Regions from separate parts of the Dorea formicigenerans genome, predicted to be linked through region 2. Evidence: riboswitches for the same ligand, from Rfam matches in the RefSeq annotation. Region 2 holds a riboswitch; the other holds the start of a gene.

Region 1 (12,323 bases), 350 kb from region 2:
TTAGATTCTTCATAATATGGTCTTACATCAACAATCTGTCCATCTTTTCTGTAGATGATAAGCTTTCCATCTTCACATGACAGCTCTTTCAGTAACCGTTCATAATAATTCTTATCACGCTTAGCGTAAACCTGGTATTTCCTCGCCAGTTCTTTCTGTGCCCAAGCTGAAATTTCATCACAATCTTTGTCTTCAGCCGCCTGTACAGTAATACTTTCCGCCAGTTTCTCCTCCGGAGCATAATATTCAATATTCTGTTCATACATCGTCCGGAAATCATGTGGCAGATAAATAGCCTCCGCTGCCGGCATCAGATAAGTAAATGTTACACCGGCCTGGTACATATCCAAAAGAGCCTCTCTTAAAAGTCCGGCCATATACCTTCTGCCACGGTATTCCTTTCTCGTTGCAACTGCCACAATGTAATAAGATTCCTTTTCAATTCCATTGACCATCAGTGTATATGGATTTAAATGCAGCATAGCCTGAATATCATCGTTTTCCCGAACAACATAAATTATATTGTCCTTCGTCTTCTCCTGATAATAATAATCTACAAAGCTTTTCTCGTCTTCCGAAAACACTTCTTCATAAAGCTTTCTCGTATCTAAATGCTGTGAAACTTCCAGCTTTTCAATTTTCATATGTCCTTTCCTCCAGCCACACTGTACATTTTACTTTATAATTCCAGATTATATAGATGTTGGGCTCAAAAGCACACAACTATGATACCTACGGATTCTGGCATCCACTACAGCCCGTACATCCGCCACAACTGCCTGCACAACCAGAACTTACATCCGCCGGACCGACACCGTAACTGTAATTCACAATCGTCTCAAGTGACGCAATTGCCTGTGCCGAAATACCTTCTCCGCTTCCGGTAAATCCAAGTCCTTCCTCTGTAGTTGCCTTAATATTCACCTGACTTACTTCAATTGCAAGGGCATCTGCAACATTTTTTTTCATCTGCTCAATATAAGGTGCCATCTTCGGACGCTGTGCAATGATTGTCGCATCAATATTTCCAACCACATACAGCTCATCATCAATCAGCTCCCGTACATACTCCAGAAGCTTTATACTGGAAATTCCTTTATATTTTGAGTCTGTATCCGGAAAATGCTTCCCAATATCTCCAAGCGCTGCTGCTCCGAGAAGGGCATCCATAATCGCATGGAGAAGCACATCCGCATCCGAATGTCCCAAAAGACCTTTCTCATACGGTATCTGGACACCTCCGATAATCAGATCTCTTCCTTCTACTAATTTGTGAACATCGTATCCCAAACCAACTCGCATTTTAATTCCTCCACAAAACTTTTTTTCATTCTCCATTGTCAATGTCTTTTTTTATTATACATGAGAGAATATTCAGAGTCAATGAACGGCCACTATAGCTAGAGTTTTTTTGCACAATAGGAAATGCAATTTCTTATACAAAAAAAAGAAATCTGCTTTTGCAAATTCCTTTTCTTATACAAGTAGCGGGAACTGGATTTGAACCAGCGACACCGCGGGTATGAACCGCGTGCTCTAGCCAACTGAGCTATCCCGCCATATATTGAGGTATATATGGGACCAATAGGGCTCGAACCTATGACCCTCTGCTTGTAAGGCAGATGCTCTCCCAGCTGAGCTATGATCCCATATCTTGTGGCTCTCTCGAACCGACTTCGTTAGTATACATCAATATAGTGAGTATTGTCAATAACTTTTTTTATTTTTTTATTATCTTTTTTAATTTTTCCAGATCGTCCATATCAGGATGCGACAATGCACAGTCAAAATTTGCAATCAACATATCAAGATTAGCTGGATGTTCCGGATTTTCTTTCATCTTTACATATCGTTCACGCACAGATTGTGGCATTTTCCCCTGGCACATATACTCTCCAATAACAGCATTGCTTGAATCAATGGATTGTTTGACTTGCCCGAGAATCTTTTCAAAATATACATCACTTCCACCAAACCCAGCCGTTCCAAACAGAAAAATCTTCTTGTTTTTTAGTTTCGCTAATAATTCTAATGTCTTGGTATCCGCGCTCCCTTTGTCAGTCCAAAATCCGATATACAACAAATCGGATGGAGGGATCTTTGAATCATTCTCCCCAAAATAATCACACTTATCTTTTGGCAATATTTCATAGACTGCATCAGCCAGCTTCTTTGTATTACCAGTTGAACTACTGAATACGATTGAATAATTTTCTTGTTCCATAATCTCATCGTCTCCTTCTTTGTTTGATTTTTGCTGTGCTAAACTCTCTCCAGATTATGTTGTAACGCATCAATCAAATCTTTAATAACAATTGGCTTGGATAAAAATCCATCCATACCAAATAGACAGTGTGCATCCTTTTTTTACAACTGGCTACCATTTTACAGGTCCTATAGCTTTGCGTCGCAGACTTTCGTCTGTTTTGCCCAAAATATTATTTTAATTATAGCACTTCTTATTTTCTCATGTCTATATTTTTCTATGGCAAAGTATAAAAAGAAAAAAAGAACTCACAATGTGAATTCTCTTTCCAAGTAGCGGGAACTGGATTTGAACCAGCGACACCGCGGGTATGAACCGCGTGCTCTAGCCAACTGAGCTATCCCGCCATATTTATATTCGCTGCTCTCTTGAACCAGCTTCCTAAGTTTACAATAAGATTCTACTTTCGTCAACAACTTTTTTTCAATTTTTCAATTTTTTCTACATTTGCAAAAATTTCATCTTTTATTTCGTCCCTCGCATCAGTAAATACCTGTGTTCCAATAGATACTCAAAAGAAAAAGCGAGTCTGTGCGTGGAATCCGGTTTTACCTCGTAGATATATTTTCCCGAACTCCTGCACATTCTCGCTGAGTGTATTCACTCCTCTTCCTGATCAGGCGTTTAAAATATTCATGAATTCTTCTCCTGTAATCGTTTCTTTCTCATACAGATACCTTGCCAGATCGTCCAGTTTTTCTCTGTTCTCCATCAATATTCCAGCTGCTTTTTCATGTTCACTTCGAACAACTTCCACAACCTTCTCATCAATCTTTGTCTGCGTCTCTGTCGAACAGGTCAGGGAAGAATCTCCTCCCAGATACTGATTCGTCTGCACTTCCATTGCAACCATATCAAAATCACACGTCATTCCATATCTTGTGATCATAGCCCTTGCAAGCTTGGTTGCCTGTTCAATATCATTGGAAGCTCCCGTCGTGACTGAACCAAACACAATTTCTTCCGCTGCCCTTCCTCCTGTAAGAGTCTCAATTTTATTCAGGATTTCTTCTTTTGTCATCAGATAATGATTGCCTTCCTCGACCTGCATCGTATAGCCAAGAGCCCCCGACGTTCTGGGAACAATGGTAATCTTCTGTACCGGAGCTGAATTAGTCTGTTTTGCAGCCACAAGCGCATGCCCGATTTCATGATATGCCACAATCCGCTTTTCTTTATCTGTCAGGATCGCATTTTTCTTCTGATATCCGGCGATAACAACCTCAATACTCTCCTCCAGATCTTCCTGCGTTACAAATTTACGGTTGTCACGAACTGCACGAAGTGCTGCTTCATTTACAATATTAGCAAGTTCCGCTCCAGAAGCTCCGGAAGCCATACGTGCCACTTTATTATAATCTACATTATCACCAACTTTTATTTTCTTTGCATGAACCTTCAGGATATCTTCTCTTCCTTTCAGATCAGGAAGTTCTACCGGCACACGTCTGTCGAACCGTCCCGGTCTTAAAAGAGCCGGATCCAGGGATTCTGGACGGTTCGTTGCCGCAAGAATGATCACACCCGTGTTGTCTTCGAATCCGTCCATCTCTGTCAGCAACTGATTCAAGGTCTGCTCACGTTCATCATTTCCACCTATCTGTCCATCCCGCTTCTTACCGATTGCATCTATCTCATCAATAAACACAATACATGGTGCTTTTTCTTTTGCCTGTTGAAACAGATCACGCACCTTTGATGCACCCATACCAACGAACATCTCTACAAATTCAGAACCGGACATGGAGAAAAATGGAACATTTGCCTCACCGGCAACTGCTTTTGCAAGCATCGTCTTACCTGTTCCCGGAGGTCCTACAAGAAGAATTCCTTTCGGCATCGATGCTCCGATTTCTTTATATCTGGCCGGGTTATGAAGATATTCTACAATCTCGCTTAAATTCTCTTTCGCCTCATCTTCACCTGCAACATCACGGAAACGGATTCCCTCGGATGATTTCACATAAATCTTCGCACTGCTTTTTCCCATTCCGAAAGACATGGCGTTTTTTCCACCGGCCCGCTTCATCAATTTTCTGGACATGTATTCTCCCAATGCTACAAAAAACAAGATTGGAAGCACCCAGGATAAAATATTAACCAGGATCGGAGATGACTGATCAATTTCTTCTCCGTAAAAAGAAACATCCGCTTCATATAATCGTTTCGTCAGATCCGGATCATTGACCATCGCCGTTTTGTAAATGGTCTTCCCGTCTTTTCCTGTAAATAAGATCGTATTATCCTGTTGCTGCAATTCTACTTTTTTTATCTCCTTTTTCTCGGTCATAGAGATAAATGTTCCATAATCTACATCTTTGATCTGCTTTTCCTTTATGTAAGGCATCGCAATAATGTTAAATAGTATCAGGATAATCAGCACAATCGTATAATAAAACATCAACGGTTTTTTCGGCCGTTTCACCTGTTCCATAATCATTCCTCCATTCTTTCAATATCGAATTCAATTTTCTTTTATATGGTAACAGTTTTTGTCTGATTATTCTAGTTTTATATTATGAAAATTGTATGAATTTCGTAAAATAAAAATATTAAAGTACAATCTTCCGATTATAATTCCTTCGGTTTCGGCCACTTCTGAGTACCGGCTTTTAAGAACTGTGATTTATCTATAAACTTCAGTCTCCTTTTCAAGAACCAGACAGATGCCAGGAAATAAAATGCAACTCCGCCTAGTATATTAATCCAATAACCCAGATACATACCCAGCAGCGTCATACCGATCAACACTGCTGCGATCAATGCAGGTACCGGATGGATTGGTGCAACATATCCACGCTCAATCGTTCCAAGGGGATACATTTTCCGGAACCGGAACATCATGATCACTGTCAGCACATATACCATCAACGCTGAAAATATAGAAAATGTAACAACCTGATCCAACATTCCTGTAAATGCAAATGCCATAGATATCGGCAGTAAAAATACAGTTGCCCGGTACGGTGTCTTATATTTCGGATGTGTCTTTGCAAATATCGGCGGAATCAGCCCATCTCTTGACATTGCGAACCAAGCTCTGCTTGCATCGTTAATGCAGCCATTTGCTGAAGCCAGACACGCCATGATCGTGCCAACAAACAATGCAATGATAACATATAATTTTCCAGTTGCCAGTGCCGCGTCGTACAACGGATATGCAGACTCACCAAGCTTTTCTGCCGGGACAAGACCTGAGCACACAAACCATGTTGTAGTAGCACCAATCAGCAGCACAGACAAACCTATCATAGTTCCCAGTGGCAAAGCTCTGCTGGTAGACCTGCATTCTTCTGCCGCCAGTGCTCCTCCTTCGATTCCCAGGAAAAACCAGACTGCAAACTGCATGGCTGCAATAATTCCAAGATAACCATATGGAAGTCCATCTGTCATTTTTTTCAAATTAATCAAAGTCATCTGTGGATCATAAAAGCTTGTTGAAAATAATAAAATAAATATCGTCACAAATGCAACTGCCGTAATCACAAAATTCAGGGTCAAGGTTGCATAGACACCTCGGTAATTCATATATGTCAGCACAAGCAGACTTAATATGATAAATGGCAGCGCTTTCACATTCGGGTTCAATGATTCAAGTATCTGTCCGACGACCAGAACATCGGCCGCTTCCAGCATTGCATATTCCAGCACAAGCATCAGCCCTACGTTAAATGCAGCTAAAGGTCCAAGCATATATTTCGCCATTGTATACTGTCCGCCTGCCTCCGGCATGACAGAACCCATCTCCGTATTCATCATCACGATCATGACATAAAGCATGGCTACCGTCCAAAGTGCAATAACAGAACCAATCGATCCTCCTTTTGCGACCGTAAAATTCCATCCCATGAACTCTCCAACAAGTACAATTCCTACTCCAAGAGCCCAGATATGCATTGGTCCAAGAACTTTCGAAAGTCCCTGACTCTTTTCATTTGTCTTTTCTTTCTCCATAAGTATGCCTCTTAGTCTTTCTTTTCAAGCTTTTTCTCTTCTCTGTTCCTTTTTTCCACTTTTATCAGATCACTCAAGATCAAATAAAGAAATACTGCACATAATACCCATGCTGCAATATTTATAATTGTCCATATGCTCATACCTGTTCCTGCTCCTTTTCGCTATATTCCAGTTCAATAATTTCCTTTAAATCTTTTTTGCTTCTTTTCACAAGAAATGTTACATATGCTGCCAGCGCAACTACAACCGGCACCAGTGTAGATACCTTGATCACATATGCTTTTCCTGCCTCCTTGACACCTGCAAGATTTTGAAAAAGCATCGTCACAAGCAAAACCACAAAGCATAGGATCATTACGAAAAACACATCTATCACTTGCATTATTTTTTCATTTTTCGTCTCTTTTTTATTTTCCATCTTCTGTCACTCCTACTACGCATCTTTCTTCTGCAATTTCAAATTTTCAAGATCCTCTTTATAAATCACATCTTTGTTTCTTTTTAAGTGTCTGTAAACTGCAAAAAGTCCGAGGGACAATGCACTTCCAGTCACCAACGCAATACAAATCATAATTGTTCTTGTAGTAGAATCTCCCGCTACCTGTAAAGCCTGTCGTAATATCGTACTTAAAATACACCACATAAATATTGCAAACCCTGCCAGAAGAATGCAATCCCTGTGGTAGACTTTCTGGATTTCCGCCTCAGACACTTCCATTTTTGAGCCCATTTTTTTCATCCTTTCTGTATAAAATTTTCCGCACGCTTTTTAATGTTATCGTGATAACATTAGTTGTTTATATTATACTCTTTTATGTATAAAATTCAATTATTTTTTTAATAAGTGGAAAATCTTTTGAACATAAAATACTGATTCTGCCGGAGATTTTTTGCATAACAGGAAATAAGATTCCTGTTATGCAAAAAAAGAAAGCCCCGTAAATCCGGGACTTTCCAAATATTTTAGTACTTTTTATACAATTCCCTGAGCTGTCATAGCATCTACAACTTTCTCAAATCCTGCAATGTTAGCTCCTGCTACGTAGTTACCTTCCATATCGTAACGTTTTGCAGCATCTACCATGTTGTGGCAGATATTTACCATGATGTTCTTCAGTTTTGCATCAACCTCCTCGAATGTCCAGCTAAGTCTCTCACTGTTCTGTGACATCTCAAGAGCAGATGTAGCAACACCACCGGCATTCGCTGCTTTTCCAGGTGCAAAGATTACACCGTTCTCCTGCAGATACTCAGTTGCCTCGTATGTAGTAGGCATGTTAGCACCCTCGCATACAGCTACACAACCGTTTGCTACTAACTGTTTTGCATCCTCTAAGTGAAGCTCGTTCTGTGTTGCACATGGAAGAGCCAGATCTACCTTTACAGACCATACGCCACGTCCCTCATGATACTCTGAGTTCGGACGATAGTTCTTGTACTCTGTCAGTCTTGCGCGTTTTACTTCTTTAATTTCTTTCAGAGCTGCAACATCAATTCCTTCTGGATCATATACCCAGCCTGTAGAATCGCTGACTGTAACAACCTTAGCTCCAAGCTCCTGAGCCTTCTCTGTTGCGTAGATTGCAACATTACCGGAACCGGATACTGCAACTGTCATACCCTTGATATCTTTTCCGTTGAGTTTCAGAAGTTCCTCTGTCAGATACAGAAGTCCATAACCTGTGGCTTCTGTTCTTGCTAAAGATCCACCGTAACTTAATCCTTTACCTGTAAGTACACCTTCGTATACTCCGCGGATTCTCTTGTACTGACCAAACATATATCCAATCTCTCTTGCGCCTGTTCCGATATCTCCGGCCGGAACGTCAGTGTCAGCACCGATATATTTGCAAAGTTCTGTCATAAAGCTCTGGCAGAATGCCATAACTTCTCTGTCGGATTTTCCCTTAGGGTCGAAATCAGAACCACCTTTTCCTCCTCCGATTGGAAGACCTGTCAGTGAGTTCTTGAATACCTGCTCAAATCCAAGGAATTTGATGATTCCAAGGTTTACGGAAGGATGAAGGCGTAAGCCTCCTTTGTATGGTCCGATTGAACTGTTGAACTGTACACGGTAACCTGTATTTACCTGAACCTGTCCATTATCGTCTACCCATGGAACACGGAATTTGATCTGTCTCTCAGGCTCAACCAGTCTCTCAAGCAAAGCGTCTTTTCTGAATTTCTCCTCGTTTGCTTCGATTACCACTCTCAATGATTCCAATACTTCTTTTACTGCCTGGTGGAATTCTGGCTCAGCAGGGTTCTTTGCCACTACTTTTTCCAGTACTTCATCAACATATGACATACCTTTGTACCTCCTGAAAAAATGTTATTATGAAATTTAAAGCGCCATATTTCTTGATTTATTTGCATTCATCATTCAAAAAAGAAGGACGGCAAAACCGTTCTTCTCCTTCGACGCTTTTGTCCTTTAATATTGTAAAGTATTTTACTTTATAACACAAGATTTTTTTTGCAAAAAAATGTTATTTTTATATTTTGTGCAATTTTAATTTTCATTTCCTGCATAATTTTGTATTTTTGCCGAAATACAGAACAAGCGCCTGCAAAATTTGCAAGCGCCTGATTATTTTTATTTAAAATATTTCACTCCAGACTCAAAGATCTTCAGATCCTGTTCTCCGTAAATGTTCATTGCAACGGAACGTCCACGTCTTTCTGAATGGGCCATTTTACCAAATACTCTTCCATCCGGGCTGGTGATACCTTCGATTGCAAGATAGGAACCATTAATGTTCCATGTCTCATCCATAGATACATTTCCCTGTGGGTCGCAGTACTGAGTTGCAACCTGTCCATTTGCGATCAGCTTGTCAAGCCACTCTTTACTTGCAACAAAACGTCCCTCTCCGTGAGATGCCGGGTTTGTGTAAACTCCGCCAAGCTTTGCTCCGGAAAGCCATGGAGACTTGTTGCTGACTACTTTCGTGTACACCATCTTAGAAATGTGGCGTCCAATTGTATTGTAAGTCAGTGTCGGAGAATCCTCTGTCTGTCCTGTAATTGTTCCATTTGGAACAAGTCCCAGTTTTACAAGAGCCTGGAATCCATTACAGATACCAAGTACCAGTCCGTCACGCTCCCCAAGAAGTTTCTCAACCGCCTCTTTCATCTTCGCATTCTGGAATGCAGTTGCAAAGAATTTTGCAGAACCATCCGGTTCATCACCAGCGCTGAATCCACCTGGGAACATGATCATCTGAGACTGCGCGATTGCTTTTTCAAATACATCGACAGAATCTACAATATCAGAAGCACTCATATTGCGGAATACTTTTACGATTGTTTTTGCTCCTGCTCTCTCAAAAGCTCTCTTACTGTCATACTCACAGTTTGTTCCAGGGAATACCGGAATAAATACAGTCGGCTGAGCGATCTTGTGTTCGCAGATATGTACTTCTTTTGTATCAAAAAGACCTGTGTCAATCTTCTCGTCCTGTCCCTCTGCTTTGGAATTTGTAGCAAATACGCTCTCCAGTGTACTCTCCCATGCTTTTTGAGCATCTGCAAGGGCAATCTTTGTATCTTTGTATTCAAAATTCTGCTCTTCTGTCACTTCACCGATGACTGTGTAATCAATCGTCAGTCCATCCAGCTTGTCAGCCGGAACTTCAGCAATCAGATCTCCAAATGCAGGTGCGAACAAGTCTTTTGCCTCTACGCTCGCATCTAATGTTACACCCATGCGATTACCAAATGCCATCTTGCTGACAGCCGGAACGATTCCGTGTCTGTCAAGTGCATAAGCTGCCACAATCTTGCCGTCATGGATATCAGCAGTAAATTTACCATACTGGTCCATAACTTTTTCATAAGCCGGAACATCATACTCGTCTGTCGGGATCTGAAGCCATACAAGCTTATCTCCTGCTTTCTTAAGCTCCGGTGTAATAATATCTTTTTCTGTTGCCACATCCACTGCAAAAGAAACCAGTGTCGGTGGTACATCAATATGCTCAAATGTTCCGGACATACTGTCTTTTCCACCGATAGAAGGAAGACCAAATCCAAGCTGTGCACTGTAAGCACCAAGAAGTGCTGCGAATGGCTGGCTCCATCTATGTGGATCCTCTGTCATACGGCGGAAGTACTCCTGGAATGTGAAACGGATCTTACTGTAATCTCCTCCTGCTGCCACAATTTTTGCTACAGACTCTGTCACTGCGTAAATAGCTCCGTGGTACGGACTCCATGTTGACAGATACGGGTCGAATCCGAAACTCATCATTGTAACCGTATCGCAGTCTCCTGTCAGTACAGGAAGCTTTGCAACCATAGCCTGTGTCTCTGTCATCTGATACTGTCCGCCATGCGGCATAAATACAGAAGATGCTCCAATGGAACCGTCAAACATTTCCACAAGACCTTTCTGTGAGCACACATTCAGATCTTTTAATGTCTCCATCCACTTTTCTTTGACATCTGTCACTTCTTCTCTTACGAGGATACTGTCTTTGCGGCTTGGAATATCTACAGCTACTTTTGTCTCCTGATGAGCACCGTTAGTATCTAAAAATGCTCTGGATAAGTCTACGATCTTCTTACCTCTCCAGGATAATACAAGTCTTGGCTCCTCTGTTACGACAGCTACCTTTGTTGCCTCTAAGTTCTCTTCTGCTGCATATCCCATAAATTCATCTACATCCTTCGGGTCTACAACAACAGCCATACGCTCCTGAGACTCAGAAATTGCAATTTCTGTTCCATCAAGTCCTGCGTATTTCTTCGGTACTTTGTCCAGATCTACCTGAAGTCCGTCAGCAAGTTCTCCGATTGCAACAGAAACTCCTCCGGCGCCAAAGTCGTTACATTTCTTAATTAATTTGCTGACTTCCTCTCTGCGGAACAGTCTCTGGATCTTACGCTCTGTCGGCGGATTACCTTTCTGTACCTCTGCTCCACAAGTCTCGATAGACTCCTCTGTATGTACTTTAGAAGATCCGGTTGCTCCACCGCAGCCGTCACGTCCGGTACGTCCACCGAGCAGGATAATGATATCACCAGGATCTGAAGTCTCACGGATTACTGCACGTCTTGGTGCTGCTCCGAGAACTGCTCCGATTTCCATACGTTTTGCCACATAATTCGGGTGATAGATCTCCTTAACTGCACCAGTTGCAAGTCCGATCTGGTTACCATAAGAACTATATCCATGAGCTGCCTCCCGAACCAGTTTCTTCTGAGGAAGCTTTCCTTTCATTGTATCTTTGATAGACACAGTCGGATCTGCTGCTCCGGTCACACGCATTGCCTGGTATACATAAGTACGTCCTGATAATGGATCTCGGATTGCTCCGCCAAGACATGTAGCAGCTCCACCAAAAGGCTCAATCTCTGTCGGGTGGTTGTGTGTTTCATTTTTAAAGTTCACAAGCCACTCTTCTTCCACGCCATCTACCTTGATCGGTACAACGATACTGCAGGCATTGATCTCATCTGACTCTTCCTGATCCTGAAGCTTGCCTTCTTTTTTCAGCTTTCTCATAGCCATCAATGCAAGATCCATCAGACATACAAATTTGTCCTCACGCCCTTTAAAAATCTCGCTGTGATCGCGAAGGTACTGCTTGTAAGTATCTTCCATCGGTTTTCGATAATCTCCGTCTCCAAAGGAAACTTCTGTAAGTTCTGTTGAAAATGTTGTATGACGGCAATGGTCTGACCAGTAAGTATCCAGTACGCGGATCTCTGTCATGGAAGGATCGCGGTGCTCTTCCCCTTTGAAATGATTCTGGATATGCTGGAAGTCACGGAATGTCATTGCAAGTCCAAGAGAATCATATAATTTCTTAAGCTCTTCCTCTTCCATATCCTTAAACCCGTCAAATACAATAACATCAGCAGGCTCGTCAAATTTTGTCACTAGTGTCTCCGGCTTCTCCTCTGCTGCTTCTCTTGAGTCTACCGGGTTGATGCAGTGTTCCTTAATCTTCTGAAGTTCTTCTTCTGTAATAGCTCCATTCTTACCATGAATAATATAAGTCGTTGCAGTACGGATGACCGGCTGCTCGTCCTCTTTTACGAACTGGATACACTGAACAGCAGAATCTGCTCTCTGATCGAACTGACCCGGAAG
Region 2 (12,323 bases):
ATTTGGTGCATGGTTTTGTTTCTTTGCCAAAGACATATTACCAACATATTATGATGCAAACAAGATAAATTATGTTTCACAAGGAATTTTTAGAATACATCTAGTTGGTTTATCCTTTAACAACGGAAATTGGATGTACATCTGTACAACTTTAAAAATTTGGACACTTGCAACGGTTGTTCTATATCCTCTTGCAGGTATTATAATAATCAATTGTCTCAATATAGCTTTATGGGATATTTTAAGTAAAATTTTCTTAATTATGATATTAGGTGGTATGGTAGTTTCGATTTACATTATCGGGAAAAAATACGAATAATTAAATTACCTGTTATCGTTGTGGATATTACTAATTTACAACATTCTTCATGGGAAATAAGGAATGATGCAGAAGAGATTGTGTTAAGCGAATTAGCATACATTTAAAACGTGGAAAGCTCCTTCGGGAGCTTTTTTCTGGTTTTTGCTGGGTATCAAGAAAGTATATAGAAAATGCATTAATCATATGGTATGATTTGAACAGAAGATAGAATCTTAGGAAGCAAGAAGATTTTTGAGGAATGTAACTTAGAAGTTATAGAATTAAGTTAATCGTGCCATATGGCTTGATTATAAACGCAAAGATAAAAATGCAACGTACATCTTTGATGTGCCAGAGCCGGTAGGTAGCCCGGCCGTCCTATATAAATAGGGTAAGTAACCTGCCCCTCCGGGTTGTCCATTCTTTGTTCAATCAATTTTAGGAGGGATTCTTATGGACAAAGTAAATGGAAAGCTGACAGTATTTTTTGAAGAGCCGTTTTGGGTGGGAATCTTTGAACGCATCGAAGATGGTAAACTATCTGTGGCAAAGGTAACATTTGGTGCAGAGCCAAAAGATTATGAAGTACAGGAATATATTCAAAAGTGTTATTTCAGTTTGAAATTCAGTTCGGTTGTTGAAACTGTTGTAAAGGATATCAAAAGAAATCCGAAACGGATGCAGCGGGAAGTAAAGAAGCAGATGCTGGAAATAGGCATTGGTACAAAATCGCAACAGGCGTTGAAATTACAGCAGGAACAGAACAAGCAGGAACGCAAAGAGAAAAGACGCAAGAAAAAAGAGGCAGAAGAGCAGCGAATGTTTGAACTGAAACAGCGAAAGAAAAGAGAAAAGCATAAGGGACATTAAAGTCCCTTGGCCTTTTACTCAAATCGAAAAGTGTTGAATAAAGCTTTCGGGAGGTGTTTCTATGAAGAAAAAAGTACTTGCAATTATGTTAGTCGCCATGTCAATAATGTTGATTTCGGCGTGCGGAAAAAAAGAAAAACTGTACGAAATTCCTGATTTATCGCAGTATAAGACAGATTATGTAGGAGATTCTTCAAATGTTATAAATATTGTAAGTGGTCAAGAGTATCCGGCGGGATACTCATATGACAGTATAGAGATACAGTCTGAAACAGAGCCTTATAGATTAACAGTTTTTCTAAAAGATGAGCCGTCTGCAGCCAAACTTGAAGATGAATTGCAGGTTAATGCAGATATGACATTTGACTTGATTGGTAATTTGGGAACAATTGATTATAAAACAGCAGATAGCAAAGAAATTATTGTATCATATGAACGGTGATATATTTTTAGTCAACTTTTAGACAATTTGAAGAGCAGAATATAAAAAGGCGTATGGAAGTTTTGATTTCCATACGCCTTTTTGAAAGGAGTTTATTTTTGAACAAGAGATTTGTAAGAGCATGTTATCTACTCGAAGATGATTACAATTCCATATCATAGGACTTTTTCTTAGCTCTTGCAGGCTGATTTCGCCGCATTTCCTGTTCTCGCTGATATTCAAGTTCCCAGGCACGATGGGAAAAAACATCAGGATCTTCCACATTGAGATAATCTACCTCATTGGCGGCAATATCACGACGGTGATAGTCATAATATTTACCGAAAGTACCTTTGAGCTGTTCGATTAGCTTATCCCGAAAATCAGGACGTATCTGGATTCGGGTGTCCAGCAATTCTGTATACTGTTCTGGTTCAGGACGAAATTTTTCTTCCTGGAAAGCGGCGGCATCTTTTTCAATCTGTTTTTTGAGCGAGATGTCCTGAGAATCCAGGATATCAAGATTGTTATTCATCTGGTCATATTTTTTGGATAGATTCGTCACATCTTTATCGGTAGAGCATTCTGCCTGGAAGATTAGCTGCTCTTTCCTTGATTTCAGTTCTTCGATTTCTTCGGTAATAGTGGTAAGCTGCTGATTTAATTTTATATGCCGGATGGGATTCAAAATACTGGTTTTATCCTTTTGCACATTCAGTTCTTTCCGTTCCGTAACTTTAGCTTTGAGTTCCTTTTTAACTGTGTTGTATTTATTCAGTATTGGATTAAAATGATTCATCCAGTCATGGATCACTTCTTTTTGCATCTCATTATGAAGTAAATGATACTGTGTAAAAATCATATGATTGCGGATCGCTTCTAACGTTTCAGCTATTATTGGAATAGACTTTTCTACAGCTTCAGCCAGTTTTGCTACCTTTGCTTTTAATTCTCGGAGCATTTTGTTATCCGCACGAATCTGACGGTTGATTTCACAGCGGTCTGCTATCATGCCTTTCTTTTCCATATTTTGGGCCATGTAGCCTTCATGGATGGGGTTGGCTGTTCGGTGATTCCCTGATCTGCAAAGCTGCGGTGATCAATGGTAGCATTTATCTGATTACGTGCAAGCATTTTATTTACGGCATCTGCCCAGTTTGCCCGCCAGATGGCATTACCGTTATGTTGGAACGACTGTCACTAAAATAATGAAAGAAGAAAATTTATGTTTGGAAGAATATTTAGAAAAATATAAATAAAAACAAAAGAAAATTCTAACTTTTTTTATAGTAGGATTGTTATATTATTTAGAAAACAGAGGGAGGCAAATTTGCGAATGGAATACAAAACTGATTCTTTGTTAGTACATCTAGCAAGAGCAGGAGATGAAGATGCGTGTGAAAAACTGGTCAAAAAATATTACTCAAGTATATATCAATATTGTTTGCTACATATCAATGATCCCTATGAGGCAGAGGATTTGACACAAGAAGTATTTACACGTTTCTTTTCCAATTTATATAGATATAAAGAATATGGAAAAGTTAAGAATTATCTTTATACAATTGCCGGAAATACCGTTAAAAATTATTACAAAAAGAAAAAAGATATTCCATCAGAGGAACTGCTAAAATCAGAGGACTGTAGTAAAAATCATGTAGAAGAGCTAGGAGTCCGATTAACTATTGAACAGGCAGTGAGAAAGTTACCGGAAGAAATTAGAGAAACGGCAGTTTTATATTTTTTTCAAGAATTGAAACAAAGAGAAATTGCAGAATTACTTCACATAAAACTTTCGCTTGTAAAATATCGAATTGGAAGAGCAAAAGAACTTTTGATGAAAGAGTTGGAGGTGAAAAACTATGATGAAATATAAGCAACAAATAAAGGAATATAAAGAGAAGATTGAAAAAAAATATGTAAGGATTGAAGCAGAAAACAGAACAGTAAAAGCATGTCAGAATATTTTGTCAGAGTCAATTTTATCGAAACAATCGCATAGAACATCGTATTTTGAATTTTTGTATGAGCAGACAAAATTCATAAAAAAAAGATGGTGGATTTTACAAGGTTGTGTTCTTATGTGTCTATGGATATGGTTGAGTAATTATACGTCAGACATAAAAGATATGATGAGGATTATGGGAATATCTGCCACAATATTTGTGGTTCTGATTATCCCGGAAATTTGGAAAAACAGAAGAAATGGTGCGATTGAGATTGAGCAGGCGTCTTATTACACACTGCGTCAGATTTGTACAGCAAGAATGTTAATGTTTGGAGTAGTGGATCTGGTGATCGTTATGGTGTTTTTGGCAATTACATATCAAACAACAATACTCTCGTTAAGTGATTTGGTGGTTAATTTTTTGCTTCCGGTAAATGTTTCATGTTGTATATGTTTTCGTGTATTGTACAGCAGATGGGAAAAATCAGAATATATAGCAGTGCTTTCTTGTCTGGTATGGGTTGGTTTATGGATGATGATTGTTGCAAATGATGTTATTTATCAGAAAATTGTAACTCCGGTATGGGTGGCTATGCTGATATTAACTTTTGTATATTTTATTTTTTGTGTTCAGAAGTCATTGCTATTTGATGAAAAAATTTTGGAGGATTACACGTATGAAATTAGAATTTAAAAATGTAACAAAACAATACGGAGAAGTAAATGCTGTTAATAAAGTGAATTGTGTTATGGAAAAAGGAATTTATGGACTGCTTGGAGTAAATGGAGCAGGAAAGACCACATTAATGCGTATGCTTTGTACGATTGTTCAACCATCAGAAGGACAAATATTATGGAATGGTAAAGATATATGGAAACTAGGAGGTGAATACCGAGAAGTTCTGGGATATTTACCACAGGATTTTGGATATTATCCAGATTTGACCGTATATGATTACATGATGTACATTTCTTCTATAAAAGGGTTAAAAATACCGTTTGCCAGAAAAAAAGTGAAGCAATTATTAAATCAAGTAGGAATGGAAAAATTCAGTAAAAGAAAAATGAAGAATTTGTCTGGAGGAATGGTTAGACGTGTAGGAATAGCACAGGCGATGTTAAACGATCCGCAAATTCTTGTCCTGGACGAACCTACCGCTGGATTAGACCCGAATGAAAGAATACGTTTTCGTAATTTAATTAGTGAATTGTCGGAAGAACGTTTGGTGCTCTTGTCTACACATATTGTATCGGATATTGAGTACATTGCGAATAACATTATGTTAATGAAAGATGGAGAACTTTTTTATGCAGGTACTGCGGAAGATTTAGTATCTTCTATGAAAGAAAAGGTATGGCAATGTAATGTTTCGAGAAGTATGATAGACAAGTATATGAATGAATATTTGGTTGGAAATATAAAAACAACAAAAACCGGAGCAGAGCTTAGAATTATTTCAATAGAAAAGCCAACAGAAGATGCTGTGGCTGTAGAAAAAAATCTGGAAGATGCATTTCTATTTTATTTTGGAGAAAAATCGGAGGAAAAACAAGATGCTTAAATTAGAATTAAAACGAATTTTTTCAAAGAAAATTAATGTATTTGCAATCGGATTGGCATTGATACTTGCTGTCATTTTTAGCGGATTTGCAGTTACAAGTAATCGCTATGTGGATGAGAATGGAAATGCTAGTACTGGAATTATGGCAACAAGAAAACTTACAGATAACAGACGAGCATGGAAAGGTACATTGACAGAAGATGAACTTGGAAAAGTTATAGAACAAAATAAAAATGCGGTGACACAATCCTCAGAAGAAAATGCAATTTACGGAACGACATTGCAACCGATAGATGATATTAGGGGTTTTATAATATCGGTATTAACACCAGATTCAGAATATGATGAAAGTGTTCTGAATCAAATTACAGAAGAAAATGTGCAAGAGTTCTATGACACTTATCATAAAAATATGGAAAAGATGGCAGAAGAATATGGAAAGACTTCTGTTCAGAAAAAATACTTGGAAAAGAAATATAATGAAATAAAATTACCAGTAGAATACGAATCTTATAGTTCGTGGGATACTATGATTATGTATGTAGAAACGTATTCTATTATTCTGGCAATCATAGTTGGTTTTATTTGTGCTGGAATATTTGCAGATGATTTTCAGACAAAAGCAGATGCAGTATTTTTCTCTACAAAGTATGGACGTACAAAAGCTGTTAAAACAAAAATACTGGCAGGAATAGCTACGACAGTTATGATTTATTGTATGGGAATTATATTACTTAGTGTGATTTGTTTTGGAATTATGGGAACCAGTGGTATGAATACACCTTATCAAATGTATCAGGCGTATAGTATTTACATTATGTCATATGGACAATACTATTTGTTGACAGTTGTATGTGGATTTATAGCCAGTATGCTGGCGGCTGTAGTGTCTATGTTAGTAGCGGCTAAAATGCATACAATTAGTGTCGCTGTTTGCATTCCGTTCTTTTTATATTGCTTATTGCCATTTATAGGACGGGCACTTTCTGGGTATACAACGCTTTTCAATTTGATACCAACAATTTTGACAAATGTACAGGCAAGTGTAAAAGTCCCACTTATTTATCAGATTGGGAATTGTGTATTTCGACAAATTTCGCTTGTAATGGTAATGTATACAGTGATGGCAATAGCCTTACTGCCTTTTATTTATAAGAGTTTTCGCAGATACGGAAATAAGTAAAAATTGTATTCATACTCATGAAAAACAAAGTAAGTAAAATATTTTCTGGAAAAATCAAAGCATAATTTAAAGATTTACGGCGGGCAAGTTGCCCGCCGTAAATTATGCTTATTTTGTTAAAAGACCGGATAGATTTTTTCCAATGCAAAATCCAATCTGTGGATATAACTCCTGAATTTCCTGATATTTTGCTTCAATCATTTCTGGTTCATCAGCCCAGATCTTTTCATATATTTTGAAAGCTCTTTTAAAATGTGTTTTGGCTTGCGGAAGATTGGCAGTCATCAGATAAATGGTTCCAAGGGTTTCCTGTACTTTGGCATAATCCAGACAGTCATCGGAATGGTATTCCTTGATGATGCCGGATAATTTTTGTAATTCGGAGATTCCTCTTTCGGGTTCCTGCTGTTCTGTCAGGAACATTGCATAATTGGCAATCTGATGTATAGCCATATTACAGTCAGACATCAGTGGAAGAAGATTCTGGTGGATGGTATGGGCTAATTTTTCCTGATTGGATGGCTTGGAATAGTAAGCGGATATTTTAGGACTGATTTTAGCCTGACCAGTCATCCAGCGGCAAACCAGACCGTTATCCATTGAATAATCCTGATTTGCCGGATCATCCATAAAATCTTCAAATAATTCGTATAAAAAATCAGGCTGACTCATTTGATTACTTTCGCTGATATGATTTTTTAAGCAAGTGCTAATAGAAGAAAAATCGCATCAATTCAATAGAAATTCCCCTTTCGTAGTTAAGATTGAGTATATCTATCATAACACGAACATACATTCGGTTCAAGAAAATGCGGATATTTTTAAAGTGATTGTGTCAATTTACAATCAATTTCTATTCAATGTGGTTTTCAGGCAGGTTCTGTAAAATAAGCTCAGAACAAACAATAACGGGAGGAGCTTATGCAACAGAATATTGAATTTGAGCGGTGCACTGATTTTCTGGTACGGATGATTGATAAGTACGGTGCTGAAGTCCTTCGGGAGTTGGAGGAAGAAAAACAGAATAAGGAAGAAAAAACAGCATAGAATAATTTTGAGCTGATATGACAGAGAATGTTTTGGCATATTGACAGGACATTTAAAATGACGTATACTAAGCTCAGTGATCGTTCTGTAGAAACTTGAGAAGCCTACAGGCGGGGGAGAGCCTGCGGGTCTCTCCCTCTTTTGTTTTAAGGAGAAATGAGATGCAGACACCGAAAAAATTCTCTTCTTTTAGTGACCAGGTCTCTTGGATCAGTGATGAAAAGGGAATAAAAATAAAAGACAGAGAATATGCGGAAGAGATGTTACGTCAAATAGGATATTTTCCTCTTATGGGAGGATATAAACATCTTTTTAGAATATCGAATACAAAGAAATATAAAGTAGGAACAAGTTTTGAAGAAATAGTCAGTCTGTATAAGTTTGATGCAGAGCTTAGAGAGTTGTTCTTTAAATATTTACTGCAGATTGAGCGACAGATGCGTTCTTTGATGTCATACTATTTTACTGAAATGTATGGAGCAGAGCAGAAGCAGTACCTAGATGCTAATAATTATAATAATACAAAAAGAAATCATGCAACAATCGTAAAGTTGATAGCGACCTTGAAACGAGCAACAACGACCACAGATTATACATATATCAATTATTACCGCAAGACATATGGTGAAATTCCATTATGGGTTTTGGCAAATGTACTTACGTTTGGAAACTTATCAAAAATGTTCCGAGTGTTTCCGCAGTCCTTAAAATCAAAAGTATCAAAAAACTTTGAACCTTTGAATCAGCATCAGATGGAACAGTTTCTATCTGTTCTCACTAAGTATAGGAATGTATGTGCCCATGGGGAACGACTGTTTACATACAGAACAGTAGATGCTATTGCGGATACACCGCTTCATAAAAAACTTTCATTACCACAGAGTGGTAATCAGTACGAAAAAGGAAAACAAGATTTGTTTGCTGTGGTGATTGCTTTTAGATATCTATTACCCGGAAAAGATTTTCTGGAATTTAAAAGAAAGCTCATAAAAGAGATTGACCGGGTAAACAGAGAAGTAGAGCATATAAGTGAAGTTGAATTATTGAATAAAATGGGTTTCCCGAAAAATTGGAAAAATATTACCAGATACCATTTAAATTAAAGAAATATCCTCTAAGAGATAGTGAAGCACCTATTGTCTTAGAGGATTTTTTATTGAAGAATTTTAATATTTAAGAGTTTGTTTTTTTCCTTTTTGACATTAAAGATAAGATTTCTTGTGGGTTTGTCAACTGACGTCCGGGAAGTGTCTGCTTTGGTGTGCGGTCACGGTCGGCTTCGTCAATCGCTGCAATAAAAAGTTTTACGCTGTTTGGATTGGATATGACAAAATTATGAGTAACAATAGGTTATGTTTAGTTAGTGGAGAGAATAGCACTATAAATGATGAATGAGCTTCATATGAAAAAATGTTAGGTTTTTAGGATTCATCGATTTAGATTTTTTATAAAGAGAAGTTCAAAAACAGAAGTAAAATATGTGTAGATTTTTTGAAAAAAATTATTGACGTGAGGAAAACCATGTGGTATGTTTTTTTGGAAAAAAAGAGATTATTTTAAAGGCAAACCTGTTGAAAGGCAGGGGCGCAAAGCCAGAAGGGACTAAAGTCAGAAAACTTGACCATGTCAGCCGGTTGCCACTGTTTCCATATCATCATAATATATGGAAAAGATGTTTGAACAGAAGAGATTCCGATATCTTTTATACTATATAGATGTGTGATTTAAAAAATATAGTAGGGACACTGGCAGATTTTGGCAAGTGTCCTTTTTGTATGCAAAAATGGGTAACAAAACTAGCAGGGACAGGTTTTCTGTATACAGATAAAAGCAGGATGAAGAAGGCATGAGACGGAGAGAGGATTTTTATAAAATGAAAAATTATGAAGACAAAATATATTCATTAGGTGAGACTGTAACGGGGCAGACACAGGACATGTCACAGGCCGTACAGAAAACACTGGAAAATAATGGCGGTGTAGGTATAATGACAGGATCTTATGACCAAAACCTGTCTATTTTGTCTGTGAATAATCTGCTGTTGCATAGTACAGGATACACATTCGATACTTTCATGGAACAGACAAAAGGCTCATTGAGAAACTTCTTTTATGGCGAGGAAGATATACTGGAGCGAGACCGTTTTTTGCAGCTTCACGGAACAGGGGAAGCACAGATCCTTGCTGCAGACGGTACAGTGAAAAATGTACGGCTTTGTAAAGAGGATGCGACAGATGAGGCGGGCAGACAGATCTGGGTTATGTCCGTACAGGTCAACTGGAATCATGTAAATTTGACACTGCTCAATGAGGCTATCTATTCCGGCTTCTGGTATTTTGACTGTGACGAAAACAGTGAGATTGTGAATGCAAACTGGAGTCATGAATTCCGAAAAATGCTTGGCTATCATGACACTCTGGATTTTCCGAATAAACTGGAATCCTGGTCAGATCTTCTGCATCCACAGGATAAAGAAAGAGTAATGGTGCAGCTTCAGGCGGCAATTAAGGATAAGACGAACCAGATAAAATACCAGGTAGAGTATCGTATGAGAATGAAGGATAATCAATACCAGTGGTTTCGGGCATCGGCAGAAGTAATACGCCGTCTGGATGGTTCTGCCAGCAGGATTGCCGGGATTTTTATTAACATTGATGGGGAGAAAAAAGAAATCATGCAGGCACAAAAATCTGCTGCTTTCCACCGGGCTTTTACGAAAGCAGATTTGTGTGAGTATTATGTGAATCTGGAAGCGAATACTTTTGATACCTTTAAGGTTGAACCGTCCCTGATGACAGTCTTTGAACAGAGTCATACATGGGATGAACTGATCCAGCATTTTGTGGATTCCTATGTTGTGGAGACAGATAAGAAGGCGGTATCCTCTTTTTACGACCGTGGTTATATTGCAGAAAGGCTGAAGGGTCTGGAAACCGAATTGGCTTTGGAGTGCCGTATCACTTTGAATGGAGAAGAACGATGGGTCCGCAATGTGATCATACGCGGCGAGATAGAGGATTCAGAATATGCCATGATCTTTCTGCGGGATATCACAGAGACAAAGGTGGAGAGTGCACGGCATCTGCAGATGGCAGCGGACAATGCTTCCATGGAGCTGCTGATCCAGAGTATTGTGCGTCTGGTTGACCGTTTTGTTGTCTGTGATCTGGAAAATGACAGATATGAATTCTACAATCTGAATGGACAGATGATATATAAACCTCTGGGATTTTATCATGATTTTCAGATGCAGGTTCTTGAAAAATATAAGACTCTGGAACCATTGGAAGCTATAGATATCCTGATAGCCCCGGATAATATTCGGAAAAAACTGAAAAGTGAAAATGATATTTATAAGTTTGAGTACTGCAGCCAGGATGAAAAGACTTATAAGATCGCCTCTTACATACCCCTGGAATGGGAGGATGGAAAACTGGTAAAAGTATTGCTGGCATCCATGGATGTGACACAGGAGAAGAAAGCAGAGATTGAATCCCGTCAGGCACTGAAAGAGGCTTACCGGTCCGCAGAAAATGCTAATCGTGCGAAAACAGAATTCCTTTCCAATATGTCCCATGATATCAGGACACCGATGAACGCTATTGTCGGTCTGACAGCGATCGCAGGAGCAAATATTGAGAGTCAGGAGAGAGTTATTGAATGCCTCGGCAAGATCACAGAATCAAGCCGCCATCTGCTGGGGTTGATCAATGAAGTATTGGATATGGCACGTATTGAAAGTGGAAAAATGACACTGGCACAGGAAGATTTCAATCTGTCAGAGCTGGTAGATAATCTTATTACACTTACGAAACCGGTGCTTGATGAACATAAACATAATTTTGATATACACATCAATCATATTGAACATGAGGCTGTCTGTGGTGACAGCTTGAGGATTCAGCAGGTATTTGTGAATCTGATGAGTAATGCAATCAAGTATACACCGGATGGTGGAAATATTATTTTTTCCATAGAGGAAAAGCCAAATGGATTTTCAGAACTTGGATGCTATGAATTTACGATTGAGGATAATGGGATCGGTATGTCACCGGAATTCCAGAAAATCATGTTTGATCCTTTCAGCCGCGCGGATGACCAACGTACAACCAGAGTTCAGGGAACCGGTCTGGGAATGGCAATCAGCAGAAATATTGTGAACCTGATGAATGGCACTATTAAAGTGGATAGTACCTTGCACAAGGGAACTAAAATCACAGTAACAATTTATCTGGAGCTTCAGGAAAAAGAAAAAGAACAGGACAAAAATCTGATGAAGCTGCCGGTTCTGGTAGTGGATGATGATAAGACATGCTGTGAAAGTACAGTTGCCACACTGAAGGAAATCGGTATTATGGGTGAATGGGTTCTCTCTGGCAGGGAAGCGGTTGAGCGCTGTTATGCACGGCATGAGTTGAAAGATGATTACTTTGCTGTTATTTTAGACTGGAAGATGCCGGATATGGATGGTATAGAGACTGCCAGACAGATCCGGAAACGGATAGGAAAAGAGATCACCATCATTGTATTGACATCCTATGAATTCAGCGAAATTGAAGAAGAAGCAAAGGCTGCAGGTGTAGATGCTTTTATTGCAAAACCGCTGTTCCGTTCCCGGCTGACGGCAACACTACGGCAGTTTACTTCAGGCAGAAAAGAAAAAACAGCAAAAAATTATCTGGAGAAGTTGTCAGAATCAGACTACACAGGAAAAAGGATTCTGCTGGTTGAGGATAATGAGTTGAACAGAGAAATTGCTGTTGAAATTTTGCAGATGACAGGGGCAGAAGTGGAAATAGCAGAAAATGGGAAAATCGCAGTTGAAAAAGTGGAAGCTTCTCCGGAAGGATTGTATGATCTTGTTTTTATGGATATCCAAATGCCTGTCATGAATGGTTATGAGGCAACTGCAGCAATCAGGAGCCTTCCGGGTGAAAAGGGAAAACTGCCTATTGTTGCCATGACTGCCAATGCTTTTGCAGAAGATGTAC

The links. Region 2 has a riboswitch for cyclic di-GMP ahead of NQ560_RS05040 (hybrid sensor histidine kinase/response regulator). Riboswitches for the same ligand answer to the same signal wherever they lie in the genome.
Region 1: linked by a shared signal. The riboswitch ahead of bilS (flavodoxin family protein BilS) and the one ahead of NQ560_RS05040 (hybrid sensor histidine kinase/response regulator) in region 2 are both predicted to bind cyclic di-GMP.

The regions. Positions count from the first base shown of each region.
Region 1 is NZ_CP102279.1:1,343,393-1,355,715, reverse strand. It holds gene NQ560_RS06665 (GNAT family N-acetyltransferase) at 1-644, opposite strand, end outside; gene ispF (2-C-methyl-D-erythritol 2,4-cyclodiphosphate synthase) at 733-1,302, opposite strand; tRNA gene NQ560_RS06655 (tRNA-Met) at 1,486-1,559, opposite strand; tRNA gene NQ560_RS06650 (tRNA-Val) at 1,577-1,649, opposite strand; gene bilS (flavodoxin family protein BilS) at 1,721-2,224, opposite strand; cyclic di-GMP riboswitch class I at 2,366-2,441, opposite strand; tRNA gene NQ560_RS06640 (tRNA-Met) at 2,540-2,613, opposite strand; gene ftsH (ATP-dependent zinc metalloprotease FtsH) at 2,883-4,700, opposite strand; gene NQ560_RS06630 (APC family permease) at 4,838-6,220, opposite strand; gene NQ560_RS06625 (hypothetical protein) at 6,232-6,363, opposite strand; gene NQ560_RS06620 (hypothetical protein) at 6,360-6,641, opposite strand; gene NQ560_RS06615 (hypothetical protein) at 6,657-6,953, opposite strand; gene gdhA (NADP-specific glutamate dehydrogenase) at 7,197-8,531, opposite strand; gene NQ560_RS06605 (phosphoribosylformylglycinamidine synthase) at 8,820-12,323, opposite strand, start outside.
Region 2 is NZ_CP102279.1:988,778-1,001,100, forward strand. It holds gene NQ560_RS04985 (helix-turn-helix domain-containing protein) at 1-319, shown strand, start outside; gene NQ560_RS04990 (YjdF family protein) at 755-1,171, shown strand; gene NQ560_RS04995 (DUF4825 domain-containing protein) at 1,233-1,613, shown strand; partial or broken gene NQ560_RS05000 (MobA/MobL family protein) at 1,756-2,762, opposite strand; gene NQ560_RS05005 (RNA polymerase sigma factor) at 2,929-3,468, shown strand; gene NQ560_RS05010 (hypothetical protein) at 3,455-4,234, shown strand; gene NQ560_RS05015 (ABC transporter ATP-binding protein) at 4,218-5,102, shown strand; gene NQ560_RS05020 (ABC-2 family transporter permease) at 5,095-6,285, shown strand; gene NQ560_RS15860 (tetratricopeptide repeat protein) at 6,394-6,957, opposite strand; gene NQ560_RS05030 (hypothetical protein) at 7,207-7,332, shown strand; gene NQ560_RS05035 (Abi family protein) at 7,494-8,435, shown strand; cyclic di-GMP riboswitch class I at 8,884-8,974, shown strand; gene NQ560_RS05040 (hybrid sensor histidine kinase/response regulator) at 9,206-12,323, shown strand, end outside.